Cohaesibacter sp. ES.047: one gene and its partner. Each later gene encodes a partner of the first gene's protein in a complex. Links are inferred from orthologs where the notes say so. Each region holds a gene or a part of one and is shown in the gene's direction. Other genes may lie near its edges.

Region 1 (4,458 bases):
GACAGCCTTCTGGATGGATGTGGGACTTTGGGCTCGTTGGGCCTATTGTCCCGCACTCCAACGGTTTTCTTCTTGTTCAGTGATGTTGGTCGTGAAGGGTGTGGCCGTTGCCTGTTGGCGGGGTGCGACACAATGGCTCAGTGTTTGCTTTTGATCTGGTATTCGTCCGTACAAACCCTATGTTTCCGCTAAACATCAGGAAAAGTCCTGATGTGCTAAGGAATGAAGGGTGAAATATGACTGAAGCAACGGCATCCGAAACCAAACTGAGTTGGGCCCTGATTGCAGCCTTGTTGGTGCTGCTTGTTGTGTGGGGCTTTGCGATTGCGACGTGGGGCTACGGCGCCATCATCGTGCCTGCGTTGGCACTTACGGCGACCTCGCTGATCAGCCTGATTTTTGTAACGCGCGGCTGATACTCCGCTGAGTTCGGACGATCATTGAGCCTTTCGGGGCGTCAAGAAAGGGCTTTCCCGATTCGGAAAAGCCCTTTTTAAGCATCTATCGTCTGAGGCGCGCGTTGCCTGACTGATGATCAGGCAGCCCGATGGTGGGACAACAACTCACCATCATCTTCCCAGCGCCAATGGTCTGCGGTGGTCAATTCGGTGCCGCCCCACCAGCGATGCAAACCGTTTTCCGACAGGAAGTCGGCGTGCCCGGAGAGGGCCTTCTTTCCGAAGTCCGTGATGTGGAGTGGCGAGGTGATGAACTCCTTGCGCTGCTCTGAATTGGAGAGGATGCGGGCCTTGAAGTCCTGCGGTAAACCGGTCAGGGCAGGGCGCTGGCAATATTGCAATCCGGACAGGATCTGAAAGAAGGTCAGGTCACCGAGGAAAATGGCTTCTTCCATATTCTGGACCTGCGCAAACAGCATGCCCGGACGTGTTACTCCTCGATCAAGACTATATAGAATCTGCCGCTCTGTGCGAGACAGGCCATCAGACCCCGGCAATTCCTGAAGAGCGCGCAGCAGGGCATGACCCATGAAGGGAAACCCGGGGATCGGTTCCTTGCGCAGGGCGTTGACCGCCTCCGGCCCGCCGGATGTGTAGGCATGCCAGGCTTTTGAGGCGAAGGCGAACATGCGGTCGAGCACCGGTAGTGTCAATTCTTCAAACCGGCTGATTGTGTCTGGCTTCTGCATGCCAAGATAGGTTGGAGCCTGCGTTATAAAGACGTTGTTGGTCCGGCCAAAACGCGACAGCATGTCCAGCACCTGCAGGATCTGCAATTGATCATAGAGGTCGTGCTCGAACCACAGATCAATGCGATCAAAGTCCTGATGGGCCCGGAGAATGTCGAAGCGGTTCTTGAATGTTTCCATCACCGAGGCTTCGGTGTGAACATATCCGTCAGCGAGGGCCTTGGAGCGAATGGCAGCGAACAGGGTGTCGTCGGCATCTGGCACCGGCCCCTCGTGCAGCACATCTTCCCATGGCAGAATCGCATCGCCGATTTGAGCTTCTCGCAGCAAGTCTGCGGCAGATGTGCCGTTGGTGATGATCAGGGTCGCCATGAGGTGTCCTTCTGCCGTTTTTACGAGTTTGATCAAGGCAATCATCCGGTTGTCCGTGACCGGTACTTGTGGCCTTTGCTGATTTGTTTGAAGCAGCTTTTGAAAGGTGGGTCAATGATCATCGCCCGGACCAACTGATTGTTCCTGCTGGCAGGAAGCTTTGTTGATCCGTCGAGTGAACAGGTGCTGTCGCTCATTGGGCGTGACTTGTGATTCGGAAGGCAAAGCAAGCACCCGTCAATCCGGTTTGCCATGCCCGGGGAGCGCTGTGGCATGCGAACACTGCATGGCCGTTGTTGCGCAGTAAGCCTTACGACTAAAGCCCAATTTTACACAGATCAATGTCGGCGTGCGCGAAAGACTGTAATCCGACTGACAAAATGGCTCCTTAGGGTCCATTTGGGCTTTATTTTAGTCTTCTGCCCTATGATTCTGGCGTGGAATTCGTTAGATAGCAGGCATCAGAATTTATTCAACTCATCCAAATTGAGGTACGAACATGACCGCAATTATCGACATCGTTGGCCGCGAGATTCTCGACAGCCGCGGAAACCCAACTGTTGAGGTCGACGTCGTTCTGGAAGACGGCTCCTTTGGCCGTGCTGCCGTTCCGTCCGGCGCTTCTACCGGTGTGCACGAAGCACACGAGCTGCGCGATGGCGAAGATCGCTACGGCGGCAAGGGCGTCTCCAAAGCCGTTGAAGCCGTCAATGACGAAATCTTTGACGCTCTGGTTGGCCTCGATGCAGAAAACCAGATCCAGCTGGATCAGGTCATGATTGAACTGGATGGCACCGAGAACAAAGGCCGCATCGGCGCGAACGCCATTCTCGGCACCTCCATGGCGGTTGCCAAAGCTGCTGCAAATGCTGCTGGCCTGCCGCTCTATCGCTATGTTGGTGGTATGAACGCTTGCACCCTGCCTGTTCCGATGATGAACATCATCAACGGTGGTGAGCATGCGGACAACCCGATCGACGTTCAGGAATTCATGATCATGCCGGTTGGTGCTGACAGCATCGCTGAAGCCGTTCGCATGGGCGCTGAAGTCTTCCACGCTCTGAAGAAGAACCTCTCCAAAGCTGGTCACAATACCGCTGTTGGTGATGAAGGCGGTTTCGCACCGAACCTTGAATCCACCAAAGCAGCTCTGGACTTCATCATGCAGTCCATCAAGGACGCTGGCTTCAAGCCGGGCGAAGATGTCTATCTTGCTCTCGACTGTGCATCTTCCGAATTCTACGAAGATGGCAAATACAACCTCAAAGGCGAAGGCAAGGTTCTTGACTCTGCCGGAATGGCTGACTATCTCGCTGACCTGGTTGCCAACTATCCGATCATCTCCATCGAAGACGGTATGGACGAAGACGATTGGGAAGGCTGGAAAGTGCTCACCGAGAAAATCGGCGACAAATGCCAGCTGGTTGGCGATGACCTGTTTGTGACTAACACCGCTCGCCTCAAAGACGGCATCAAAATGGGCGTTGGCAACTCCATCCTCGTGAAAGTGAACCAGATCGGTTCCCTGACCGAGACCATGGAAGCCGTTGAAATGGCTCACAAGGCATCCTACACCGCTGTGATGTCTCACCGCTCTGGTGAAACCGAGGACGCAACCATTGCTGACCTCGCTGTTGCCACCAACTGTGGCCAGATCAAAACCGGTTCGCTGTCTCGTTCCGACCGTCTGGCAAAATACAACCAGCTGATCCGCATCGAAGAAGAGCTTGGCCCAATGGCGAAATTCGCTGGCCGCTCGATCCTTAAAGGCGAATAAGCTGAGGTAAGCTTGGGCCTTCGGGCCTGATCAAAAGAATTCAACCGGCGTGTGTCTCACACGCCGGTTTTTTTGTGGCGTTTTTCAGGCCATGAACTCCGTTGCCTGATAAAAAGGGGCAATCCGATCTGCCGTTTGGTGGGTTTGGCACTTCCATGAAAGCAGCGATGTTCGGAGTTTTGTTACATTGTTTTTGAAATGAGGTGTTTCATTGCATATGAAATGTAATTTTGAAAGATAAGCGCCGTTGTAGCCCCGCAGCTAAAATGGCTCCGGATGAATGGTAAAGTCGTCTGCTGGGGGAGGGGCTGGTGCAGCGGCCAGTCGCGTCGACCGGCTTGAGCGGGATCGAGGTTAGCGTGCCTTGCGATAAAGGAAGGTGATTAGGGTCTCGAAAAACATCCAGACGAGGCGGGCAAACAGGACGTAGAGCGCAAAGGCCAGTTTGTCGTCGATTTTGAGGAGCTCATACCATTTGGCGTAGTCCATGATGACGGGCTGAAGCTCAAGCCAGTCGAGGGTGACGCGCGTGACCATGTGGACTTGAGTATAGATCTGCTCCTGATAGAGAAAGCAGTAGATATAGAGCATGGTTCCCAGAATGATGCCGATGGTCAGGCGCCAAAAGCCGGCCAACGTGGAACTGAAAGCTCTCATAAGCAGCATGGTCATTCCTCAAATTGTCTCATCGCGTGAGAAGCTTACGCGATTGAAACCCGCATGTCAGGTGTTTTTGGTCTGGCGTGGCCTCTATTTGGTCATTCATCCTTCCCAGCGTTTCATGTGTTCGCCAAGATCAAGCCCGAGGAGCATAAGGAGGCGGGCCGCTGTCTGTTTGGCCATGTCTTCGACGCTTTCGGGTTGCAGGTAGAAGGCGGGAACCGGCGGCGCGATGATACCGCCCATTTGGCTTACGGTGAGCATCGATTGCAGGTGCCCGGCGTGAAGCGGGCTTTCGCGGACTGCGAGAACGAGGCGCCTGCGTTCTTTCAACATCACATCGGCGGCGCGAATGGAAAGCCGGTCAGTCTGACTGTAGGCAATGGCGCTGAGGCTGCGGATTGAGCAGGGGACAAACAACAGAGCATCAAGGGTGTTGGACCCGCTTGCGATGGGAGCGGCCAGATTGGTGTCGTCGTAACTCTTGTCGGGCAATGAATAA
Region 2 (8,292 bases), 140 kb from region 1 along the record:
CATTAAGGCCGGTGCGCAGATAGTTCGGCACCGCCTCGTCATGCAGACATTCCGCACCAAGCGCGGCGTCGGTTGCCGCCAGACAACAGGCAACAATCGCGATTTCCCAGATCGGAAGGTGATCGAATAAAAGCCAGCCGACGGCGGTTCCCAGCAGCATCACCAGAGGCATGCCGATGAACAGCATGCGTTCGGGAATGCGGATTTTGTGCACAAGAGCGGACCGATTGGCCGTGGCTGCATCAGTGAAAAGCACAAGCGCCAGTGTCCAGTCGGCAAAGGTGCGTACACTGTGGGCATTGATGTTGAATTCAAACAACCCAAGGCCCCAATTGCCTGCCAGCAATCCAAAAAGCACAAAGATCATCGGCCCGGTCAGCACCGTCGACGACAATCTGGCCGAAATCAGCGAATAGAAAAAGGCAAAGGCCGCAAGCAGTCCGACATTGGCAATCATGACAATCCTCTCACGGCCATGCGTTCCGCCCGACTTGGGAGGACCGGATCCTATCCCGCGTCCGGTGCAATCAGACCACTGGACTGCGTTGAGCGACGCAGAAAGAACGTCCGCATCGATTTCGAAATGGACTCGACCGCCTTTTCTTGCCAGGCTTTCGAAGCCAGCGCCGACTGATCCTTGCTATTGGACAGATAGCCCAACTCCACCAGCACGCTGGGGATGTCCGGTGCCTTAAGCACCTTGAACCCGGCAGAGCGCTCAGGGGTCTTTGACAGTCGGATGGAAGACTTCAGCGCACCAACCAGTGTGCGCGAGTAAAGCGCCGAATGATTGGAGGTCTCTCTGCGGGTCAGATCGATGAGAATGTCCGCGACGACATCATCATCCTTCTCGATCTCAAGACCGGCGAGAAGATCCGACCTGTTTTCCTGCCTTGCGAGACGCGCGGCAACAGCGTCCGACGCCTTGTCCGAAAGGGTGTAGACCGTGGCTCCACGCACATAACTCTGCCTAACCGTATCGGCATGAATAGAGACGAACAAGTCCGCTTTCAACTCCCGCGCAATGGCGACGCGCTTCGAAAGTGAGATGAACACATCTTTCTCACGGGTCATGGCAACCCGAACATGCCCGTCCTTCTCCAGTCGCTTCTTCAGCGCCTTGGCAAAAGTCAGCACCAACTCGCTCTCTTTGAGACCAGAGCGCGATGTGGCGCCCCGGTCAATGCCCCCGTGCCCCGGATCAATCACCACCAATGGCCGTGGGTCTTCCGGGGGGGCCTCATCCACAGCGCTGGACGCTGCAGCTACAGCAAGGCGCTTGTCGTCGATCGTGCCGTCGACATCGACGTGCATCACATCCTTCATGGTCTCCTTGACAAAGACGTCTTGCTCGACCGCTTCAAGTTCGATCAGGATCTTGGCAGGAATATCATCAACCGGCGGGAAGGTCTGGGCCTTGATGATCCGCACAGGGTCGGTCAGGTCCAGAACGATGCGAGAGCGGGAGCCGCTGAAGGAACCAAACCGGAAATTCTTGACCAGCGCACGCTCCACCTGCCCCATGCCATGCTCGACCTCGAAATCCATGCCCGGCAGATCGATTACCAACCGGTAGGGTTCATCAAGGGCAAAGATCGTGAAGTCGACAGGCTGGCTGACATCAATCACAAAGCGCGACAGCTCTTTGGTGCCAGTGGTTCGCACGGCTTCAACGACAACAGGGTCGGAGCCAGACTGATCATCCGCCCGCGCTCCATCAACGCCAAACAACGATACAGCCGCAAGACACACCAGAAGGGTCAGCAAGGCTCTGCCGCTTGCGCACCGGAGCCGTGCGCTGACGTCTGCGAGAATGGATATCATTCGAGCTTTTCGTTTCAAGGATCCGCTCATGCTCAAGAAGTCTCTATCTGCCTTTGAAAGATTTGCTAAACCATAAACACGTCGAGGTTAACCCCATCTTGACAGAAATCACCTAAGAGTGACTCAAGCCTACTGCTTTCATACAGGACTTCGGGTGTCCATATGTATCAAATGCGACACAGATGATGCGTTGCACTTGCATATTCCCGCAAGGAACCCTAAAAAGGCCAATGGGCTATTGTTGCAAAGCAATGATCCGATTCGATGATTTGCATGTTTGACCGAGTAAAATCAGAAGATGCAAATTGACGGCAACCGCACCCGTTTCGACGTGTTCAACGACCGTTGCGACGAAAGGGAGCGCCGACGAATTGTACATGCCAAGCTTTAAGCAAAATGCCTCAGGATATCAGACTGTTATCCTGGAAACATGATTTTTCGCCGCAAGTCCCTTGGCTCTAACAAAGCTTGGGACTTACTGGCCTTTTAGAACCCCCTCCCCGAATGCAGCGTTTTTTCGCATTCGCCGGGTAGCGAATTTCAACAAGAGGACCCCGCCAAGTGATGTGCACAACGACAAGACAGAAGGTCGGAGATCGCTTTGCAGCCATGCTGCATGCCCTGACCAACGGTCGTCGGCACGTCCGTCCACAGGAGAAGGCAGGGTCGTCCCCAGATAAAAGCGGAGAAGCGCGAACCTGCCGAGTGTCGGAAATTCCGGCCAGAACGGTTGTCGGCGCGCCTTTCCGTGGAGACACGTTCCAATGCCAAATCAAATGCTCGTCGATGCGACGCACCCGGAAGAGACCCGGGTTGTTGTCGTACGCGGCAATCGGGTCGAGGAATTCGACTTTGAGTCCGCCAATCGCAAACAATTGCGCGGTAATATCTATCTAGCGAAAGTTACCAGAGTTGAGCCTTCGCTTCAGGCTGCATTCGTCGACTACGGCGGCAACCGTCATGGCTTTCTCGCATTCAGCGAAATCCATCCCGATTATTACCAGATCCCGGTAGCTGACCGTCAGGCGCTCCTTGAGGAAGAAAAAGGCCATCATTCCGACGACGAGGAAGATGAGTCCGAAGCGGCCGAACCAAAGCGCAAACGCTCTTCGCGGTCTCGCCGGAATTCCAAACAGTCCAAGAAGAACAACGGCGACGCCAAGCAGCCAGAAGCAGCAGACAAGACGGACAATCAGTCCGACAGCGACACCTCTGCGGCGGACACCCAGTCTGCTGATACGCCCGATTCGGAGCCTGCGAACAATCCGGAGAACAACGATGTGGCCGCGAGTGCTGCCTCGGAGAGCTCCGATGTTCCGGCCGCTGACGCTCCTTCAGGATCAGACGATGACGACAGCAATCCGCCAGCACAGGCGCACGCAGTCGCCAAGGATGACAGTGTCGAGGTAGACCCTGACGACATCGAGGAAGCCGAGGAACTGGACGACGACGAAAAAGTCCCGTTCGAAGCGCTCGACGACAGCGATGACGATGATGATTCCGATGAGAACGGCGATGTCGAGCATGTCGGTGCTGAAGACGCAATGGAAGAAGTACCGGAGCGCCGCACCCGTCGTCGCGCTCGCCAGTACAAGATCCAGGAAGTCATCAAGCGTCGCCAGATCCTTCTGGTTCAGGTCGTCAAGGAAGAACGCGGCAACAAGGGCGCAGCCCTGACCACCTATCTTTCCCTCGCAGGCCGTTATTCGGTCCTGATGCCGAACACGGCACGCGGTGGCGGCATTTCGCGCAAGATCACCAACGTGACCGACCGCAAGCGCCTTAAAACAATTGCTTCCGAGCTGGAAGTTGCCGACGGCATGGGCGTCATCCTGCGCACAGCCGGTGCATCGCGTACCAAGACCGAGATCAAGCGCGATTTCGAATATCTCCTGCGTCTGTGGGAGAATGTTCGCGATCTGACCCTACAATCCGCCGCGCCGACGCTGGTCTATGAGGAGGGATCGCTGATCAAGCGATCCATTCGAGACCTTTACAACAAGGACATCGATCAGGTTCTTGTCGCTGGCGAAGAAGGCTACAAGGAAGCCAAGGGCTTCATGCGCATGCTCATGCCGAGCCATGCCCGCAATGTTCAGCCCTATCGCGATCCGCAGCCGATCTTCACGCGCATGGGCATCGAAAATCAGCTCGACGCCATGTTCAGCCCGCAGGTCACACTGAAATCCGGCGGCTATATCGTCATCGACCAGACCGAGGCTCTTGTCTCTATCGACGTCAACTCGGGGCGTTCGACCCGCGAGCACAACATCGAGGACACGGCGCTTTCGACCAACTTGGAAGCGTCCGAAGAGATTTCCCGTCAGTTGCGTCTGCGCGATCTGGCCGGCCTTGTTGTCATCGACTTCATCGATATGGAAGAGAAGCGCAACAACCGGTCTGTCGAGAAACGCCTGAAGGATTGCCTCAAGTCCGACCGTGCCCGCATTCAGGTCGGCCGCATATCCCATTTCGGCCTCATGGAAATGTCCCGCCAGCGCATCCGCACCGGCGTTCTGGAAAGCTCCATGGACCCCTGCCCGCATTGTCATGGCACCGGCTATGTCCGAGCATCGGCCTCTGTTGCGCTGTTGATTCTGCGCTCCATTGAGGACCACCTGCTCAAGGGTGTGACCCATCATGTCGTGGTCAAGACCCGCGGCAATGTGGCTCTTTATATCCTCAACCAGAAACGTCAGAACCTGTTCGAATTGGAAGGCCGCTTTGGCGTGAACATCTTCATTGAGGTCGACGATCATCTGGAAGGCAAACATCTGGAAATCGAACGGGGGGATCCGCTCGAGGAGCCAGTCGCTCCCACTCCGACCGTTTCCATGCTGATGACCGACGATCTCGACAATGACGACGATCTCGAGTTCGAAGCCGAAATGGAACGCGAACAGGATGAGGAAAGCAGCTCGAAAAAACGCCGCCGTCGCAGACGTCGCAAGAAAGGCAACCAGCAAGACCTGAGAAATGGTCAGCAGGATGACGATAACGATAGCGATGATGGCGATAATGACACCGACGCTGACGATGACAGCGAAAACGGTGAAGCCTCCTCTGGTCAGCAGGACGCTAGCAGCGATGATGACAATGACGAAAGGCCGAAAAAGAGCCGTCGTCGTGGTCGCCGCGGCGGTCGCCGTAATCGCCGCAATCGCAACAATGACGGTCAGGATCAGACGTCTGACGCTTCAGGCGAAGATGATGCGGCATCCGCAAGTGAAGGGTCGCCCGACAGGTCTTCTGACGACAGCTCTTCTGATGCCAGCTCTTCTGAAGAAAGTTCCTCAGAGAATAGAGCATCTGTGAGCGATCAAAATCCGGACCGGAATGACGCCCCAGAACCGATCATCTCGGCAGAACCGACAGGCGAACTGCCTGACATGGCACCGATCGCTGCAAGTGAAGAAGTCGGCAATGTCACTGAAGAAACAGTGACGCCCGAAATCGCAGCGCCCGAACCTGCATCAGAGGTTATCAGCGAAGCCGCAAGCTCCGAAGAAGCCGCAGCAACTATGTCAGACGTAACGCAAGCAGCCGAACCCGCTCCAGATGCGCAAGCATCGGTCGAGAGCACGGCAGAAAACGAGCAAGACGACGTCAAAGGCGAGGAGGCAGCAGATGCCGACACCGCCCCCTTTCCCGTCGAAAGCAAACAAGAAAAGTCCGAACCAGAGCAGTCAGAAGACAAACGGCCCAAGCGCTCCGGTTGGTGGAATCGCAACGGCTTTCTTTAAACGCTGGTTGAAATTCTGACCCAGACTTCTTGGATCAACACAAAAGCCGCTTCCCTTCGGAAGCGGCTTTTTTTATCCACAAGCGGTCATCTCAATCGGCAGTTTAATCGGCAGTTTAATCGAGAACGCCAAATACCATTCAGAATTGAGTTAACCAGCACTATTACCAATACAAATCCCGTAAAAACCCCTTTCCTTGCGACGATACAAAAGGGTAGTTTTACACACCTACATTTGTACAAACCGGAATTTGAAGCATTCAAAGCAGTTTGGTTTATACTGTTTTCTATTGTGGTTAGCGGGGGTAAGGCGATGACAGATCACCTAGAAAACACGACAGAAATTCGCGACATCCTGAACCAAGCATACAAGAAAGCGGACGCGATGAACGCGTCATTTCTTTGTTACCTCATCATGATGGCAATGCAGGAATGCCATGGGCACCTGATCAAGACCGAAGCGATGACTTCCAACGGATCCAAGCACCCAATCGCTTGATGGCCTCGGCCATATCCACTTCGGTGCCTGCAAAGGATAGTCTGACAAAGCGGTGGCCGCGCGTGATATCAAAATCGGCCCCCGGCGTGATGGCGACCTTCGCCTCCGTGAGACATCGGTTGGCGAAATCCATGGAATCGTTGGTCAGCTTGCTGACATCGCAATAGGTGTAGAAGGCTCCGTCCATGGGCATGAAATCCCCCAGCCCGATCCCCGGCAAAGCTTCCACCAACAGGGCCCTGTTACGGCCATATCCTGCCTTGATCGCTTCAAGCTCCTCAGTGGCATCGAAAGCCGCCATGGCCGCAACCTGACTGAGCATCGGCGCCGAAATATAGAGGCTCTGTCCAAGGCATTCGACCGACCGCCGCGCCTTGTCCGGCAACACCATCCAGCCGATGCGCCACCCGGTCATGCAGTAATATTTCGAGAAGCTGTTGATGATCACCACATTGGGCGAGATCGCGAGCGCCGTTTGTGCCTCGAAGCTATACTCAAGCCCGTGGTAGATTTCATCGGAAATGAACCAGATCCCCAGTTCCTCGCAAGTCTCGATCACCGACTGCAGGGCTTCGGCTTCCATGATCGTTCCCGATGGATTGGAAGGGCTGGCGATGAGCACGCCCTTGACCGAACCCTCCAGATGAGCGGCACGAATGGCGTCGGCGGTCAGACACCAGCGGTCCTCGGCTCTGGTCTCCACTTCGACAACCTCCAGCCCGAGGGCGGACAGAATATTGCGATAGGCCGGGTAGCCCGGACTTGGCAGGATGATCCGGTCTCCAGCCTCAAACAATGCAAGAAAAGCAAGATTGAACCCGGCGCTGGACCCGGTCGTCACAGCGACCTGATCCGGTGAAACAGACACGCCATATCTCTCCATATAGTGCTGGGCGATCCGCTCCCGAAGCGGCAGGATCCCGAGCGCATCGGTGTATCCGATCCGGCCATCCACCAGCGCCTTTTGCGCGGCCTCAAGGACCGGCTGAGGAGCCGGAGCCCCCGGTTGGCCGACCTCCATATGAACGATATCGGCCCCGTCAGCCGCCATGACATTGGCCTTGGCCATCACATCCATCGCCAGAAAAGGCTGGATCGCTCCCCGCTTGGAAATCGTGAGCATGTTTCTTTCCCTTTGGCTGTCTTTTCCCTCCTGTGCCATAATTTCACCCCTGAGGGATGAAACCATCCGGGCCAAACCAAAACGAAGCGCTGATGGTGTTGCTTCAGTCTTAGTCACCCGCAAGTGGGAAAAGGCGGTGTTCATGTTTCTAGGCTTTGGTATCAAGTCTTTGCGAAAACTTCTACCGGTTTGCACACCTGTTGAAGTCAACCGGACAAAACAGCGGATACTCAGGAGCGCATCTCACAGCCTGCTGGCTGCCTTGATCGCGCTTGGCCCTATCCTGCATGCCGCAAGCGCCAACGCTCAGAACAGCAAGCTGCGCCTTGTGCGCGATGCCGAGACCGAAGAGCTGATCAGAGACTACGCCCGTCCAATTCTCAAGGTTGCGGGTCTCAAGCCGGGCAACATCCGTATCCATCTGGTCAATGACAGCCGCATGAATGCCTTCGTCGTCGATGGCAAGCGAATCTTCATCAACACCGGCACCTTGATTGCCGCCAAGACCCCCAACGAAGTCATCGGCATCCTTGCCCATGAAACGGGCCACATCGCTGGCGGCCATCTCGTCCGGCTGCGTCGGGCGGTTGAAAATGCACAGACAATGGCGGTGGTCGGGATGCTTTTGGGAGCAGGTGCCGCCGCAGCAGGCGCTGCCACAGGCAACAGGAATGCCGCAGCAGTAGGAAGCGGCATCATGATGGGCTCCCCCACCATTGCCCAGAATTCCTTGCTCAACTATGCCCGCACCGAAGAAATCGCCGCCGACCGCGCTGCGATCCGCTACCTCGAACGGTCGGGCCAGTCGGCCAAAGGCATGCTGACCACATTCCAGCGCTTTGCGGATCAGGATCTCTTCTCATCGCGCTACGTCGATCCCTATATCCAGTCCCATCCCCTGCCCCGCGAGCGCATTTCACAGATTGAGCGCCTCGCAAAAAGCAGCAAGCACTATCAAAAAAAGGACAGTCCAGCGCTTCAATTCCGCCATGACATGGTGCGCGCCAAGCTGTCGGCCTTTACCCAGCGCGCCAAGCGCGTGATGCGCAAATACAAGGGCAACGATCTCCCCAGCCAATATGCCCGTGCGATCGTCACCTATCG

The links.
Region 2: the proteins of eno (region 1) and CPH65_RS20390 are in contact, whole or in part, in a solved structure (PDB 2FYM), measured with the Escherichia coli proteins. The link is inferred for Cohaesibacter sp. ES.047 from one-to-one orthologs.

What each region holds. Positions count from the first base shown.
Region 1 is NZ_LT907844.1:4,313,975-4,318,432, reverse strand. Bases 1,236-4,157 are described here. They hold eno (phosphopyruvate hydratase), read left to right. Parts: upstream 1,236-2,018; coding sequence 2,019-3,296; downstream 3,297-4,157. Other genes in these bases: CPH65_RS19775 (UbiX family flavin prenyltransferase), read right to left, coding at 4,059-4,157; CPH65_RS19780 (hypothetical protein), read right to left, coding at 3,651-3,962; CPH65_RS19790 (DUF1835 domain-containing protein), read right to left, coding at 1,236-1,555. Outside these bases: CPH65_RS19795 (hypothetical protein), read left to right, coding at 237-416; more of CPH65_RS19790, read right to left, coding at 536-1,235; more of CPH65_RS19775, read right to left, coding at 4,158-4,458. UniProt on the Escherichia coli protein: Catalyzes the reversible conversion of 2-phosphoglycerate (2-PG) into phosphoenolpyruvate (PEP). It is essential for the degradation of carbohydrates via glycolysis.
Region 2 is NZ_LT907844.1:4,453,201-4,461,492, forward strand. The notes cover bases 2,265-5,767. They hold CPH65_RS20390 (ribonuclease E/G), read left to right. Parts: upstream 2,265-2,588; coding sequence 2,589-5,567; downstream 5,568-5,767. Outside these bases: CPH65_RS20380 (sodium:proton antiporter), read right to left, coding at 1-457; CPH65_RS20385 (N-acetylmuramoyl-L-alanine amidase), read right to left, coding at 508-1,824; CPH65_RS20400 (pyridoxal phosphate-dependent aminotransferase), read right to left, coding at 6,016-7,188; CPH65_RS20405 (M48 family metalloprotease), read left to right, coding at 7,331-8,292. UniProt on the Escherichia coli protein: Endoribonuclease that plays a central role in RNA processing and decay. Required for the maturation of 5S and 16S rRNAs and the majority of tRNAs. Also involved in the degradation of most mRNAs.